Paraflavitalea devenefica: one gene and its partners. The main gene of each other region encodes a partner of the protein of the gene in region 4 in a complex. Links are inferred from orthologs where the notes say so. Each region holds a gene or a part of one and is shown on either strand. Other genes may lie near its edges.

Region 1 (3,666 bases), on a different replicon or contig from region 4:
TTGCCAGCCAGTTCAATTTCTCTTCCCTTAAAAAAAGAATTGCCATGATGAATAAAATGCGCAGCGCCAAAATACACCTGATCAAATTCCTGTTTGTACTGCCGCTGGTGACTATCCTGTTGCTGGCTTTCAGGAATGCTGCTATTAATCATAAAGCCCTGGCAGCCATAATGCCGGCAACAACGATTACCATGGTGGCTGAAGATATGAAAGCGCCCACGCCGCTGGTTACAGATACGGTACCGCGCAAAGGAAAAGTGGAACATGTTCAGGCAGATCCGGCGCGTACCGTGATCATTACTGCCAGGTACGATTCTGCCAGGTATTTTATTGATGCCAGCCTGAATGGGCCCGGTAATCCTTACAGGGCGTTGCTCCCGGCGAATGTGCTTTATTTCATTGATGGAGTTGAGCAACCCAAAGGCGGGGATGTTGTAAACAACCTGGCCCCCGGCGATATAGAACGTGTTGATGTGCTGAAAGGGAAATCGGCAATAACACTGTATGGTGAAAAAGGGACTGACGGGGTCATATTGATCACTACCAAAAAAGGAACACCTGCTCCACAGCCTGTATTGCCGCCGGTAAAAGATACCATCCCTCCCCAGATCATTACCTTAAAAATAGATACCAATAAGGACAATAAAGATATTCAACTATGTTCCGGACCATTTCTGGGGGTCCTTGTAGTGGATGGGGAAATATACGACAGCGTGCGCCTGCATGAACTGAAACCGGAAAATATTGAAAGGATGGATGTATTAAAAAACGCGGAGGATGTAAAACAATATGGACCAAAAGCAAAATACGGAGTGATTAAGATCACCACCAAAAAGAGGGATAACAAGATCACCGCAGCGCCTATACCTGCCGGAACGCCCACCCAGGCAGATAAACTCCTATTAAAGATCGACGCCAGGCAGGAATCAAATGAACCTTTTTAACGAGGCTGCCGCCCGTAACCTTTTAAGTGCCGGTTCTGTTTTCAGGCCGGCATTTTTATTGGGTGATCTGGCTGCCGGCGGCTGCTTCGGCCCCCTGTTTTGATCAATTACTTCCCTTTTGCCCGCTGACAATTTTGCCGTAGTTTTGCTGCCCCGCTCCCCCGGTCGGAGGCCTGTGGGAAGGCGTAGTAAATTTGTAATCGAAAAAACATCAGCTTTTTTATGGCAACTACTTCAGATATCAGCCGTGGCATGATCATCAAACTGGACGGCAGTTTATACTCCATCGTAGATTTCGGAGAGAACAAAACTGCCCGTGCGGCCGCTAAAGTCTGGGCTAAATTAAAAGGTGTAGACAATAAACGCAGCATTGAAAAGACCTGGAACTCAGGCGATAGCATTCACCCGGTACGTGTGGAGCGCAAAGATTATCAGTTCCTGTACAAAGATGACAGTGGTTATAACTTCATGGAAACCGAGACTTTTGAGCAGATTGCGCTGAGCGAAGAATTGATTGATGCTCCGCAGTTCCTGAAAGACGGCCAGGAAGTGTCCATGCTGATCAATACAGAGACCGAGCAACCCATGAGCGTGGAATTGCCCGATAAGATCGTATTGAAAGTAACTTACTCCGAGCCCGGCGTGAAAGGCGATACGGCTACCCGTACGCTGAAGCCTGCCACCGTAGAGACCGGCGCTACAGTCAACGTACCCCTGTTCGTGAATGAGGGAGAACTGATCCGGGTTAACACCAAGACCGGGGAATATGTAGAACGCGTAAAGGAATAGGCGATGGCTACTGCCTGGTCCTTGTAAAATATATAAAATGGATAACGGAACGTTTCGTTTCTGTTGTCCATTTTTTTATTCCATTGGATATTAGCATTTAAAAGGGGGTTTTGGGTATATTTAATGTGTAATCCTTATCTTAGCCGCCTGTTTTGCCCGAACTAACCGTCAACATAAACAATTAAACAGATGGATTTTAAACAAATTCAGGAGTTGATCAAAATGATCAACAAGTCCAACATCGGTGAAGTGACCATAGAAGAAAAGGGATTCAAATTAACCATCAAACAAAAAGAAGAACCTGCTCAACACGTAATTGCTGCCCCTGTACACGCGCCTATAAGTATGCCGGCGGTTGCCCAATCTCAGGTAGCCTCCTCTCCTGCTGTACAATCTGCTGCAGATAAACCAAAGGCAGCGGAACCTGCTGCTGATAACCTGGTAACCATAAAAAGCCCCATGATCGGTACCTTCTACCGCAGCCCGTCTCCGGGTAAGCCTGTTTTTGTAGAACCGGGCGATGAAGTATTACCGGGTAAAGTGGTATGTATCATAGAAGCCATGAAACTCTTCAACGAAATTGAAAGCGAAGTAAAAGGCCGTATTGTAAAAGTGCTGGTGGAAGATGCTTCGCCTGTAGAGTACGATCAGCCGTTATTTCTGGTAGAACCTAATTAATATGAGAATGTGGCAATTTGAAAATTTGAAAATGGAATGCCATTTTCAAATTCAGGTTATGCCATACTTAATTTCAAATTAACTCAATGTTCAAAAAGATATTAATTGCCAATCGTGGAGAGATTGCCCTGCGGGTGATCCGTACCTGTCGGGAGATGGGTATCAAAACAGTGGCGGTATACTCCACGGCTGATAAAGATAGCCTGCACGTAAAATTTGCAGACGAAGCCGTTTGCATTGGCCGTGCAGCCAGTTCCGATTCCTACCTCAACATTCCCCATATTATGGCTGCTGCCGAGATCACCAATGCCGATGGTATCCATCCGGGTTATGGTTTTCTGGCAGAAAATGCCCGCTTTGCAGAGATCTGCGGCGAACATAATATTAAATTCATTGGCCCCACACCCGAGCAGATCCGTTCTATGGGCGATAAGATCACTGCCAAGGAAACAATGATCAAAGCCGGTGTACCGGTAGTGCCGGGCGGTGAAGGATTACTGGAAAGCCTGGATGAGGCCAAAAGCCTGGCCAAAGAAATAGGATACCCCATCATCCTGAAAGCTACTGCCGGCGGTGGTGGTAAAGGCATGCGGGTAGTATGGAATGAAGAAGAAATAGAGCGGGCTTACAATACGGCCAAAGCCGAAGCCGGCGCCGCCTTCAAGAATGACGGTATTTACATGGAGAAGTTTGTGGAGGAGCCCCGCCACATCGAGATACAGGTAGCTGGCGACCGTTACGGTAAAGTGTGCCACCTGAGCGAAAGGGACTGCTCTATACAGCGTCGTCACCAGAAACTGGTGGAGGAGTCGCCTTCCCCTTTCATGACGCCTGAGCTGCGCCAGCGTATGGGTGAGGCTGCTATCAAAGCTGCTTCGGCCATCGGATATGAAAGTGTAGGCACTATCGAGTTCCTGGTAGATAAGCACCGCAACTTCTACTTCATGGAAATGAATACACGTATCCAGGTAGAACATTGCGTAACAGAAGAGGTAACCAATTTTGACCTCATCAAAGAGCAGATCAAAATAGCCTCCGGCGAAGCGATCAGCGGACTGAACTATGAACCACAAATGCATGCCATCGAATGCCGTATCAATGCGGAAGACCCTTACAATGATTTCAGGCCAAGTCCCGGAAAGATCACCGTGCTGAACCAGCCGGGCGGGCATGGCATCCGTATAGATTCACATGTGTATGCAGGATATGTGATACCTCCTTACTACGATTCCATGATTGCCAAGATCATTGCTGT
Region 2 (3,696 bases), on a different replicon or contig from region 4:
CACCAAACTCACGGCAAAGGAACTGGAAGAATTAAGAAAGATCATTGACCAGGAAATTGAAAAAAAGAAAAAATGATCACCTACATTATCAAAGCCACGGTATGTTCCATTTTATTGCTGCTGGTATACAGGTTCCTGTTACAGCGCGAAAAGATGTACGCATTCAACAGGGGGTATTTATTATTCAGCATCTTGTTTTCCCTGCTGGTGCCCTTCATCACCTTTGAGGTAAAACCCGATTCCATCGTACCGGAAGACATTCCCCTTCCCCTGGTGATCACTTTGGAAGAAACCGCACCGGCACAGCCTGTAACAACAGAAAAGGGGTTATCCTTATTGCAGGCCGGCATGATCGTGTATGTGCTGATCACCGGCATTCTATTAACCCGTTTCCTGCTGAACCTATACCGCATCCGGCAAGCGATAGCCGGTAATAACGTGCTGCCCTACCAGGGAGCCAGGCTGGTATTGACCAATCATGATATTCCTGCCCATAGCTTTCTTCATTATATTTTTATCAGCCAGGCAGATTATAACAATCCCGGTACCCGTACGGTATTACTTACCCATGAATTATCGCATATACGGCAAAAGCATTCCTGGGATGTATTGTTCATAGAACTCCTGCTGGTCTTTTGCTGGCTGAATCCTGCCTGGATATTTTATAAAAGGTCCATTCAGCTCAACCATGAACTGCAGGCTGATGATACCGTTATCAAAACACATCCTGACATTCGCAGTTACCAGCATTTGTTATTGGAGAAAATACAACAACAGCCCGCTGTGTCGCCCGCCAGCAGCTTCAATTATTTTATCACCAAAAAACGGTTAACCATGATGACAAAAGCCCCCAACAGCAAACGAATTGTTTGCCTGCAACTGGCCTTACTACCATTATTCCTGGCAGCGGTTGTCTTATTCAGCGAAAGAACCTATGCGCAGGAAAAAAAGGCGCCGGCAAAGAAAGTGCCGGAGAAAGTAGCTCCGGAAGGAGAAGCGCAGGATACAACTCCACTCAAAAGAAAACCAATAATTCTTTCGCTTGAAAAGACTTTACCACCAGGACCCGGCGCATCAGCGGAACAATTGAATGAGTTCAAACAGCTCGTTGACAAAGGAGCTACCCCCGAGGGCAAAGTTATCAGCTATAGGTACTCCAAAGAAGACAAACAAAAGCTGAAGGCCATATATGCCGATATGAGTGACCAACAAAGGAGGGAATTCCCAGCAGTGATATTTAGCAAACCACCAGTCCGCAAATCGCCCACCACCGCCCAGCTTCAATCCTGGGGCGATGCTGCCATGTATGGAGTATGGATTGATAGTAAACGCATCAGCAATGCCGAACTGGCCAGCCACAAGCCCGAAGACTTTGCCCTCTACTACGAAAGCAGGCTCGCTAAAAATGCGGTTAATTATGGCAAGCACTATGTGCAGGTAGACCTCTATACCCAGGAAAGTTATAATCGTATGTATACAGAAGGAGAAGAGTCGGTATACGTGATTAAAAAGGTGGATCTTAAAGTTCGTGCAAAAAAGAAATAAGTCTATTCATTATCAACATCTTACAGTTTATTCCCCGCCGCCCGGCCCCTTTGCCCGCTCCATTGCCTGATGGACGGGCTTTTTGGCAATACATTAGCCGCCATTAAGAAACATTCGTAAAAAAAGGTCTCAACCCTTAATTTTACAGCTTTATATTTCCTGTTTATGCCGCAAGACAAAAACCGCCAATTTCTGGATTTTGAAAGACCCATTAAAGAACTGTTTGATGATATTGAAGGGCTGAAGCAAAAGGCTGAAAAAAGCAAGATTGACCTGAGCGACCCCATAAAGAAGCTGGAAGAACGGGTAATAGAAACCCGTAGGGCCATCACCCAGAACCTCACCCCCTGGCAAAAAGTACAGTTGAGCCGCCATCCCGACCGTCCCTATACCCTCAAATACATTGATAAGCTGACGACTGATTTTGTGGAGTTATATGGCGACCGCAATGTACGGGACGATAAAGCCATGGTAGGCGGTTTTGCCTCCCTGGATGGCAAAACAGTCATGGTGATCGGACAACAAAAAGGTATTAATACAAAGGCCCGCCAGTTACGCAATTTTGGTATGGCCAATCCCGAAGGATACCGCAAGGCCCTGCGCCTGATGAAACTGGCCGAGAAATTCAATAAGCCGGTAATTACCCTGATAGATACGCCCGGCGCTTATCCCGGCCTGGAAGCAGAAGAAAGAGGACAAGGGGAAGCCATTGCCCGCAACATCTATGAAATGATGCGGCTTAAAGTGCCTGTGATCTGCGTGGTAATCGGTGAAGGAGCCTCTGGTGGCGCCCTGGGTATCGGTGTGGGCGACCGTGTGTTTATGCTGGAAAATACCTGGTATACGGTTATTTCCCCCGAAAGCTGCAGTTCCATTTTATGGCGTAGCTGGGACCAGAAAGAAAAAGCAGCCGAACAGTTGAAGCTTACACCGGATTATATGCACCAGTTTGGCCTGATTGATGAGATCATTCCGGAACCTGTTGGAGGCGCTCACTGGGATTATGCAGAAGCCGCTAACCTGCTGAAACCTTACCTGATCAATACCATCAATGAACTGAGCCAGTTAACGCCTGAGGAACGCATCCAAAAGCGCATTGAGAAGTTTGGTAAGATGGGCTTCTGGGATGAGATCTAAAAGCTGCCCTTTTTTGCTGTCTGACTTACATATAAAGTCATTGTTTATAGATATACAGGCAGTTTCACTTAGAAAAATTTGGGTGGAATATATTTGCTGATTATTTTTGGCCCTCATCATGCAACTGATAAAGAAACATACAAAGCAAGTCAAGAAACACTCCATGTACGGGGAAGGTTAAGGACAGTTTTGTATGTCTGAAATATATTGAAGCCTTCCTGTAACAGGAGGGCTTTTTTGTTGCCGGTGTTTTTCCTATTCGATCATCAATCATAAAACCAACAATAGCATGTCGCTCAGGCAAACGTTAGCAGGTACAGGCGTAGCACTGGTTACCCCATTCAAAGCTGATTCAGCAGTGGATTTCGACGCATTAGGCAAACTCATTGATTTTGTCATCAAGGGTGGCGTTGAGTATGTAGTGACGCTGGGCACTACCGGCGAAACCCCTACCCTCAATAAGCAGGAGAAGAAAAACATTATAGACTACACGTATGAAAAGGTAGGTGGCCGTGTGCCGGTAGTAGTAGGTATTGGTGGTAATGATACACAGGAACTGCTGAAAGACCTGCAATATTTCCCGCTTGAGAAGGCCGCGGCTGTACTGAGCGCCAGCCCTTATTATAACAAGCCCTCACAGGAAGGTATTTACCAGCATTATAAAATGCTGGCAGCCGCCTCTCCCAAACCCATTCTGCTGTACAATGTACCCGGCAGAACAGGCCGTAATATGACTGCCGCCACTACCCTGCGCCTGGCCAACGAGGTAGCGAACATTGCCGGTATCAAAGAAGCCAGTGGCGATATGGCCCAATGCAGCCTTATCCTGCGCGACCGCCCGGCCGACTTCCTGGTAGTGAGCGGTGATGACGCATTGACCTTTGCACAGGTAGCCACTGGTATGGATGGCGTGATCAGTGTGGCCGCCAATGCATTCCCGAAAGCCTTCACAGATATGGTGCGCTATAGCCTGAAAGCAGATGTGGTGAACGCTAAAAAACTGAATGATCAACT
Region 3 (3,741 bases), on a different replicon or contig from region 4:
GGCGATGGCTACTGCCTGGTCCTTGTAAAATATATAAAATGGATAACGGAACGTTTCGTTTCTGTTGTCCATTTTTTTATTCCATTGGATATTAGCATTTAAAAGGGGGTTTTGGGTATATTTAATGTGTAATCCTTATCTTAGCCGCCTGTTTTGCCCGAACTAACCGTCAACATAAACAATTAAACAGATGGATTTTAAACAAATTCAGGAGTTGATCAAAATGATCAACAAGTCCAACATCGGTGAAGTGACCATAGAAGAAAAGGGATTCAAATTAACCATCAAACAAAAAGAAGAACCTGCTCAACACGTAATTGCTGCCCCTGTACACGCGCCTATAAGTATGCCGGCGGTTGCCCAATCTCAGGTAGCCTCCTCTCCTGCTGTACAATCTGCTGCAGATAAACCAAAGGCAGCGGAACCTGCTGCTGATAACCTGGTAACCATAAAAAGCCCCATGATCGGTACCTTCTACCGCAGCCCGTCTCCGGGTAAGCCTGTTTTTGTAGAACCGGGCGATGAAGTATTACCGGGTAAAGTGGTATGTATCATAGAAGCCATGAAACTCTTCAACGAAATTGAAAGCGAAGTAAAAGGCCGTATTGTAAAAGTGCTGGTGGAAGATGCTTCGCCTGTAGAGTACGATCAGCCGTTATTTCTGGTAGAACCTAATTAATATGAGAATGTGGCAATTTGAAAATTTGAAAATGGAATGCCATTTTCAAATTCAGGTTATGCCATACTTAATTTCAAATTAACTCAATGTTCAAAAAGATATTAATTGCCAATCGTGGAGAGATTGCCCTGCGGGTGATCCGTACCTGTCGGGAGATGGGTATCAAAACAGTGGCGGTATACTCCACGGCTGATAAAGATAGCCTGCACGTAAAATTTGCAGACGAAGCCGTTTGCATTGGCCGTGCAGCCAGTTCCGATTCCTACCTCAACATTCCCCATATTATGGCTGCTGCCGAGATCACCAATGCCGATGGTATCCATCCGGGTTATGGTTTTCTGGCAGAAAATGCCCGCTTTGCAGAGATCTGCGGCGAACATAATATTAAATTCATTGGCCCCACACCCGAGCAGATCCGTTCTATGGGCGATAAGATCACTGCCAAGGAAACAATGATCAAAGCCGGTGTACCGGTAGTGCCGGGCGGTGAAGGATTACTGGAAAGCCTGGATGAGGCCAAAAGCCTGGCCAAAGAAATAGGATACCCCATCATCCTGAAAGCTACTGCCGGCGGTGGTGGTAAAGGCATGCGGGTAGTATGGAATGAAGAAGAAATAGAGCGGGCTTACAATACGGCCAAAGCCGAAGCCGGCGCCGCCTTCAAGAATGACGGTATTTACATGGAGAAGTTTGTGGAGGAGCCCCGCCACATCGAGATACAGGTAGCTGGCGACCGTTACGGTAAAGTGTGCCACCTGAGCGAAAGGGACTGCTCTATACAGCGTCGTCACCAGAAACTGGTGGAGGAGTCGCCTTCCCCTTTCATGACGCCTGAGCTGCGCCAGCGTATGGGTGAGGCTGCTATCAAAGCTGCTTCGGCCATCGGATATGAAAGTGTAGGCACTATCGAGTTCCTGGTAGATAAGCACCGCAACTTCTACTTCATGGAAATGAATACACGTATCCAGGTAGAACATTGCGTAACAGAAGAGGTAACCAATTTTGACCTCATCAAAGAGCAGATCAAAATAGCCTCCGGCGAAGCGATCAGCGGACTGAACTATGAACCACAAATGCATGCCATCGAATGCCGTATCAATGCGGAAGACCCTTACAATGATTTCAGGCCAAGTCCCGGAAAGATCACCGTGCTGAACCAGCCGGGCGGGCATGGCATCCGTATAGATTCACATGTGTATGCAGGATATGTGATACCTCCTTACTACGATTCCATGATTGCCAAGATCATTGCTGTAGCCCGTACCAGGGAGGAGGCCATCAATACCATGAGTCGTGCACTGAACGAATACGTCATTGAAGGCGTAAAAACGACCATTCCTTTCCACCTTCAGTTAATGAAGAACGAAGACTTCTGCAAAGGAAACTTCAATACCAAGTTCCTGGATTCCTTTAAACTATTATAATCAGAGGTAACTGATCAATAGAACCAACAAGAGCGGTGATACCTTTTCAAAAAGTGTCACCGCTCTTGCTTTATAGCTTGATCAACCTTACCGGAAAGCCCATTTCTTTCATACCAGGTATCATGATGGAGTAAATGCCTGCCGGCAACATAGCTACATTCAGTGGTATGGCATTGCCACCTTTCTGCAGGTAAACAGGGATTGTCATCATTACCCTGCCTGTATTGCCTGTGATCACCAGGTGCAGGTGCTCTTCTTTCCTGGCTGTAATAACTAGTTTTGTAAAGCCGGTGGTAAGGGAGGGCGCTAACAACGCTGTTGGAGTAGTATGGCCGGAAATTGTGTACGGTCGCTGACGTAACAGCAAGGGATTTAAAGTGGCGGATGTGCTGGCGAGGGTGAAGTATTGGATGGAAGGGCCAAATGAACTGATCGGGTCGCTGGTAACAAATCCATTAGAGCCTGGCGTTCCCATATAACCGGTATTGCCGGCATTGGTCCAGGCGCCGCCTGTTAATTGAACCACCCGTAGCGCAGAAAGGTCTGTAACGCCACCACTGTTAGGATCGTTGAAGGATAGCTTTACCTGCGCCTGCGGGGCTGGCAGGGCATCGGCAGTAATACCCCAGTGTTCAATAGAAGAGATATGGTGTATAATGGCAGGGTAGGCATTGCTCATCAGTTTGGGATTATCTCTGAAAAACTCCACCGTATAATTGCCGGTAACATTGGTCAGCGATAACCAGCGAAGGCTGTTGCCTTTGCCTACCGGGAACAGGAATTGACCAGCGGCCACTAAACCTCTTTTTTGCAAGGGGCCATTGATAAAGCTAAGTGACGATAGGGAATCTGCCTGGATAGTACAACCAGCTTCCAGCGTTAACAGGTTAATGACGGAAGTAGTTACCTTCCCTTGTGTAAGTTCCAGTTTATAAGGTAAAGAAAGGGGCGTTTGCAGCATAACGCCTGCGGGATTATTGACTTTGAAAGTAACGCTATTGCTGATGCTGCCCGAAGCGGTAACAGACTGGGAGTTGCTGCCGTTTAGTTCAATAACAGGCAGGCCATTATCGTCTTCTGTGATGACACCGCCTGATTGAATAAAGTGGTTATTGATCTGTACTACAGTATTGTCACTGCTTCCCAGGTTAAATACACCTCCCTGCTGCTCATAATTGCCTTTAATAAAAACCGTATCATCAAGGTCAAGGTTAAAACTAACTCCTTCCCCTATAATAAAATCACCACGGATAAGTGTATGGTTCACGCCGTTGGCATTGTAGGTTTTAGCGCCACCGGCAGCGGTAGCTGATAAGACAAGGGTGCCAAATGTTCTCCCTGGGAATGCTATCAGGGGACTTCCATTGCTGATGTCAAATTCAAATATGCCGGTTTCTGTACCGGAAGCGGTGGCAAGGGCTGCCACTATACTTACATGTGGTCTTGGTGTATTGTGAATATAACGCCCGCCATTCCCTATCCATACAGCGCCTGCCATGCTTAAGGGAGCACCTGATCCGGCTCCTGAAGCATTCCTGAAAATGCCTCCCTCATGAATGACAAGCGCATTACCTGACCCTGTACAGGTAAAGCCGGGAGAGGCTGTGTTATTATTAGGTAGTACCACTTCAATGGCAT
Region 4 (3,693 bases):
GGCTATTGCTGGCCGTTTCTTCTATGGTAGTTGGTTTTAATACCAGGGAGTCGGGCGTGAGTACGGCTGTAGCGGTTACGGGTTTGTTTTCGGGCGTGTTGGAAACGATCACATCTTCCTGCTGGGGCTTCCAGAACTTCCGGCCCGGGGTGGTATTGCCCAAGGCTACATCCGTCTGAGGCGCTTCATTGTCCAACGTAAAATTTACGCGTATTTCCGGGCAGGTATACTTGTACCTGGGCTCTGTTATGAAAGAGCCCTTCAAAGAGCTTTGCGCCTGGCTTACCATCAGTGTACCGGAAAAGTTCATGGGGCACTCCACTCCATTACGTGTATTGGAACTGTAATGAAACATGGCCAGGTTGGGAATATGCACGGCCCGCGTGCTTTTATTATAAGTGCCGCGTATAAAAAAGCTTTGGTAGCTGTCCTTGAAATAATAACCGAAAATACCTTCTACCTCATTGCCTTTTTGTTTAAGGATGAATTCTGTGAGGTAATTATTTTGATTGCCCTGCGCCACTACATCGGCCCTGCCAAACCAGGAGCCGGTAACTGTTTGTGCACCCAAGCCATGGGCAGCCAAAAGTGATAACAGGAGGAGTGTGTTTTTCAGCATACGTGAAATTAAGGAGAAAAAATCAAGCCAGAAACGGAGGGCTGAAGCCGGAGGCCTGAAGTTTGAAGCTGGTGGAAGAAGGGGGCTTACGTCAAAAGGTTGTTGCGGGAAGTAAAACGTGCTGACAATAAAGTATCGGACTTCAGACGTCCGGCTTCCTACTTCAGGTGCCGTTTCATTTCACGGTCGGTATCCCGCTGTTTAATGGTTTCCCGCTTATCATACAGTTTTTTACCCTTGCCCAGGCCTATTTCCATCTTGGCCAATCCTCCCTCATTAAAGAAGATGCGAAGGGGAACAATGGTATATCCTTTCTCTTTTACTTTTGCCTCGATCTTGCGTAATTCCTTCTTCTGTAATAATAATTTCCTTTCCCGTACGGGGTTGTGGTTGTTGCCTATTCCATGGGAATATTCGGCTATATGCAGACTTTTGATCCACATTTCACCTTTCTGAAAATAACAGTAGCTGTCGTTGAAGCTGGCCCGGCCTTCCCGTAATGACTTCACCTCTGTACCCATCAATACAAGTCCTGCATCGTACTTGTCTTCGATGAAATACTCATGATAGGCCGATTTATTGCGAATTTCTGACATGGGGAAAACAAGAATTCAGGAGCCAGAATTCAGCATCCAGAATAGGAAAGCCTGAACAGCAGCATTCTGGATGCTGGATTCTGAATTCTATATTCTTTTCTAATTTTTAAACAATGAAAGTACAGTAGCCAGTTTATCCCTTAGCTCCTTACGATGTACGATGAAATCGAGGAAGCCATGTTCCAGCAGGAATTCACTGCGCTGGAAGCCTTCGGGCAGGTCTTTCTTGATCGTTTCCTTGATTACACGGGGGCCGGCAAAGCCGATGAGGGCACCAGGCTCCGCAATATTCAGGTCGCCCAGCATACCAAAGGATGCCGAAATACCTCCGAAAGAGGGATCGGTCAGTAAAGAGATATAAGGAATACCGGCATCGGTAAGTTGCGACAGCTTGCCCGATACCTTGGCCAGTTGCATCAGGGAGAAAGCACTCTCCATCATACGGGCGCCACCCGATTTACAGATAATCATTAGTGGAATATGATGTTTCAGGCACAGGTCTGCCGCCTGGGAGATCCGTTCTCCCATTACACTGCCCAGCGAACCGCCAATGAATTCAAAATCCATACAGCCTATCACCAGGTCCAGCGACTTCACTTTGCCTTTGCCCACGCGGATAGAATCGGTAATATCGGTCTTGGCCCAGGTTTCCTGCAGGCGTTTATCGTATGACTTCAGATCGGTAAAGTGCAGGAAGTCTTTGGAGCGGATATTTTCAAACAGGATCTCATACTGGTCTTCATCGAAAATGACATCGAAGTATTCGGAGCTGCCAATACGGTGGTGGTAACTGCATTTGGGACAAACGAATATATTTTCCCGGAGCTCGGTGACGGTACATATATACCCGCATTCCGGGCATTTACTCCAGAGCCCTTCAGGTGTTTCTTTTTTTTCGGCGGTACTGGTCAGAATTCCCTTCTTGATCCTTTTGAACCAACTGCTCTTTGTCTCTTCACTTTGCCCTTCTTCTCCTGCCAGATTGGCCTCAAAATCCTCTTCTTGCTTCATTAGGTCAATTTTAAGGGGGCTAAGATAACAATTTTACAATAAGTGCAAGAAGTACAGGGGAAAAGTGAAGCGGAAACCGGCAATGAACAGCTTATTGTTACCCATTGGTTAATGTGTCATTATTGCAGTAGAAAAAATTATATACATCATAAAATGTGTAAACGCCACCCGACATAACGAAATGATTGCCATGATTTATATAATATCAGGAAATTTTTTACCGAAATATGATATTTCACCTTGCTGCGTTATTTTTGCGGTCGAATTGCAGTCAAATAGATCAATATGCCTCATGATGAAGCCTTATCGCATCCTGAGACTTCGCCAGACAACTAAATAATATTAACAGATGAAACGCAGTTCCATCTGGCTAAAAGGAAATAAATACTAATAGATGAAATGGTCTGCCCTCTTTACGTCCTCCATTGGTAAGAAACTGGTAATGAGCTTAACGGGTATTTTTCTGATCCTATTCCTGGTTGTGCATGCGGGGATCAATGCCTGCATATTTGCCGACCTGTTCGACCCTACAGATGATGGAGAAATGTTTAACCGGGCAGCTCACTTTATGGGCTCAAGCTGGGTGATCCGTGCTGCGGAAATTGGTCTGTTTGCGTTTATCATCCTACATATAGTACAGGGATATTTAGTAGAGGTACAAAATCGCAGTCGCCGTGGGGTAGGGTATCAAAAGACGATGGGCAACAAAGGCAGCAAATGGTATAGCCGTTCCATGGCTTTGCTCGGCACCTTGTTATTGCTGTTCCTCATTATGCACATCTCTCAATTCTGGGTGCCTTCCCGTATTACGGGTTTGCCCGAAGCTTCTTATAATCCTGAGCACCATGATATGTTTGGCAGAATGATGCTGACATTTGAGAACCCTTTGTATGTTATTTTGTATGTATTGGGATGTATTTCCCTGGCCTATCACCTGGCACATGGCTTCCAGAGTGCTTTCAGGACACTGGGTGTATACAACAAGCGTTACCTGGCCCTGCTTCATGGTGTTGGCCTTGGATTTTCCATCCTGATACCATTGGTATTTGCCCTCATGCCCATCAGCATGCATTTTCAGTGGATAGGTTTACAGAACTAAGCAAACAAAAAATTACTCCGGAGTTCTGCTCCGGATACATTTAAAACCATAAACTGGTTATATGTTGAATTCAAAAATCCCAGCCGGTCCTTTAGAGCTCAAGTGGACAGATTATAAAGGCCATTGTAAGCTGGTAAACCCGGCCAATAAGCGCAGCCTTGAGATCATTATCATTGGTACCGGATTGGCGGGCGCTTCAGCAGCAGCAGCTCTCGGAGAGCTGGGTTATAAGGTGAAAACATTCTGTTTCCAGGATTCCCCCCGCCGGGCGCACTCCATTGCCGCGCAGGGTGGTATCAATGCTGCCAAGAACTATCAGAATGATGGTGACTCTGTATTCCGTTTATTTTATGATACCATTAAAGGTG

What was found.
Region 1: the proteins of accD (region 4) and accB are in contact, whole or in part, in a solved structure (PDB 8UXZ), measured with the Escherichia coli proteins. The link is inferred for Paraflavitalea devenefica from one-to-one orthologs.
Region 2: the proteins of accD (region 4) and HB364_RS20860 are in contact, whole or in part, in a solved structure (PDB 8UXZ), measured with the Escherichia coli proteins. The link is inferred for Paraflavitalea devenefica from one-to-one orthologs.
Region 3: the proteins of accD (region 4) and accC are in contact, whole or in part, in a solved structure (PDB 8UXZ), measured with the Escherichia coli proteins. The link is inferred for Paraflavitalea devenefica from one-to-one orthologs.

The regions. Positions count from the first base shown.
Region 1 is NZ_JAARML010000001.1:1,945,150-1,948,815, forward strand. Bases 808-3,666 are described here. They hold accB (acetyl-CoA carboxylase biotin carboxyl carrier protein), read left to right. Parts: upstream 808-1,922; coding sequence 1,923-2,411; downstream 2,412-3,666. Other genes in these bases: HB364_RS07970 (M56 family metallopeptidase), read left to right, coding at 808-944; efp (elongation factor P), read left to right, coding at 1,167-1,733; accC (acetyl-CoA carboxylase biotin carboxylase subunit), read left to right, coding at 2,498-3,666. Outside these bases: more of HB364_RS07970, read left to right, coding at 1-807. UniProt on the Escherichia coli protein: This protein is a component of the acetyl coenzyme A carboxylase complex; first, biotin carboxylase catalyzes the carboxylation of the carrier protein and then the transcarboxylase transfers the carboxyl group to form malonyl-CoA.
Region 2 is NZ_JAARML010000003.1:619,347-623,042, reverse strand. The notes cover bases 808-3,696. They hold HB364_RS20860 (acetyl-CoA carboxylase carboxyltransferase subunit alpha), read left to right. Parts: upstream 808-1,710; coding sequence 1,711-2,682; downstream 2,683-3,696. Other genes in these bases: dapA (4-hydroxy-tetrahydrodipicolinate synthase), read left to right, coding at 2,972-3,696; HB364_RS20865 (M56 family metallopeptidase), read left to right, coding at 808-1,545. Outside these bases: HB364_RS20870 (BlaI/MecI/CopY family transcriptional regulator), read left to right, coding at 1-76; more of HB364_RS20865, read left to right, coding at 73-807. UniProt on the Escherichia coli protein: Component of the acetyl coenzyme A carboxylase (ACC) complex. First, biotin carboxylase catalyzes the carboxylation of biotin on its carrier protein (BCCP) and then the CO(2) group is transferred by the carboxyltransferase to acetyl-CoA to form malonyl-CoA.
Region 3 is NZ_JAARML010000001.1:1,946,882-1,950,622, forward strand. The notes cover bases 1-2,934. They hold accC (acetyl-CoA carboxylase biotin carboxylase subunit), read left to right. Parts: upstream 1-765; coding sequence 766-2,103; downstream 2,104-2,934. Other genes in these bases: efp (elongation factor P), read left to right, coding at 1-1; accB (acetyl-CoA carboxylase biotin carboxyl carrier protein), read left to right, coding at 191-679; HB364_RS07990 (autotransporter outer membrane beta-barrel domain-containing protein), read right to left, coding at 2,174-2,934. In the rest of the region: more of HB364_RS07990, read right to left, coding at 2,935-3,741. UniProt on the Escherichia coli protein: This protein is a component of the acetyl coenzyme A carboxylase complex; first, biotin carboxylase catalyzes the carboxylation of the carrier protein and then the transcarboxylase transfers the carboxyl group to form malonyl-CoA.
Region 4 is NZ_JAARML010000004.1:587,137-590,829, reverse strand. The notes cover bases 271-3,156. They hold accD (acetyl-CoA carboxylase, carboxyltransferase subunit beta), read right to left. Parts: upstream 2,227-3,156; coding sequence 1,315-2,226; downstream 271-1,314. Other genes in these bases: HB364_RS23895 (succinate dehydrogenase cytochrome b subunit), read left to right, coding at 2,621-3,156; smpB (SsrA-binding protein SmpB), read right to left, coding at 778-1,215; HB364_RS23910 (hypothetical protein), read right to left, coding at 271-619. Also shown: more of HB364_RS23910, read right to left, coding at 1-270; more of HB364_RS23895, read left to right, coding at 3,157-3,325; HB364_RS23890 (fumarate reductase/succinate dehydrogenase flavoprotein subunit), read left to right, coding at 3,387-3,693.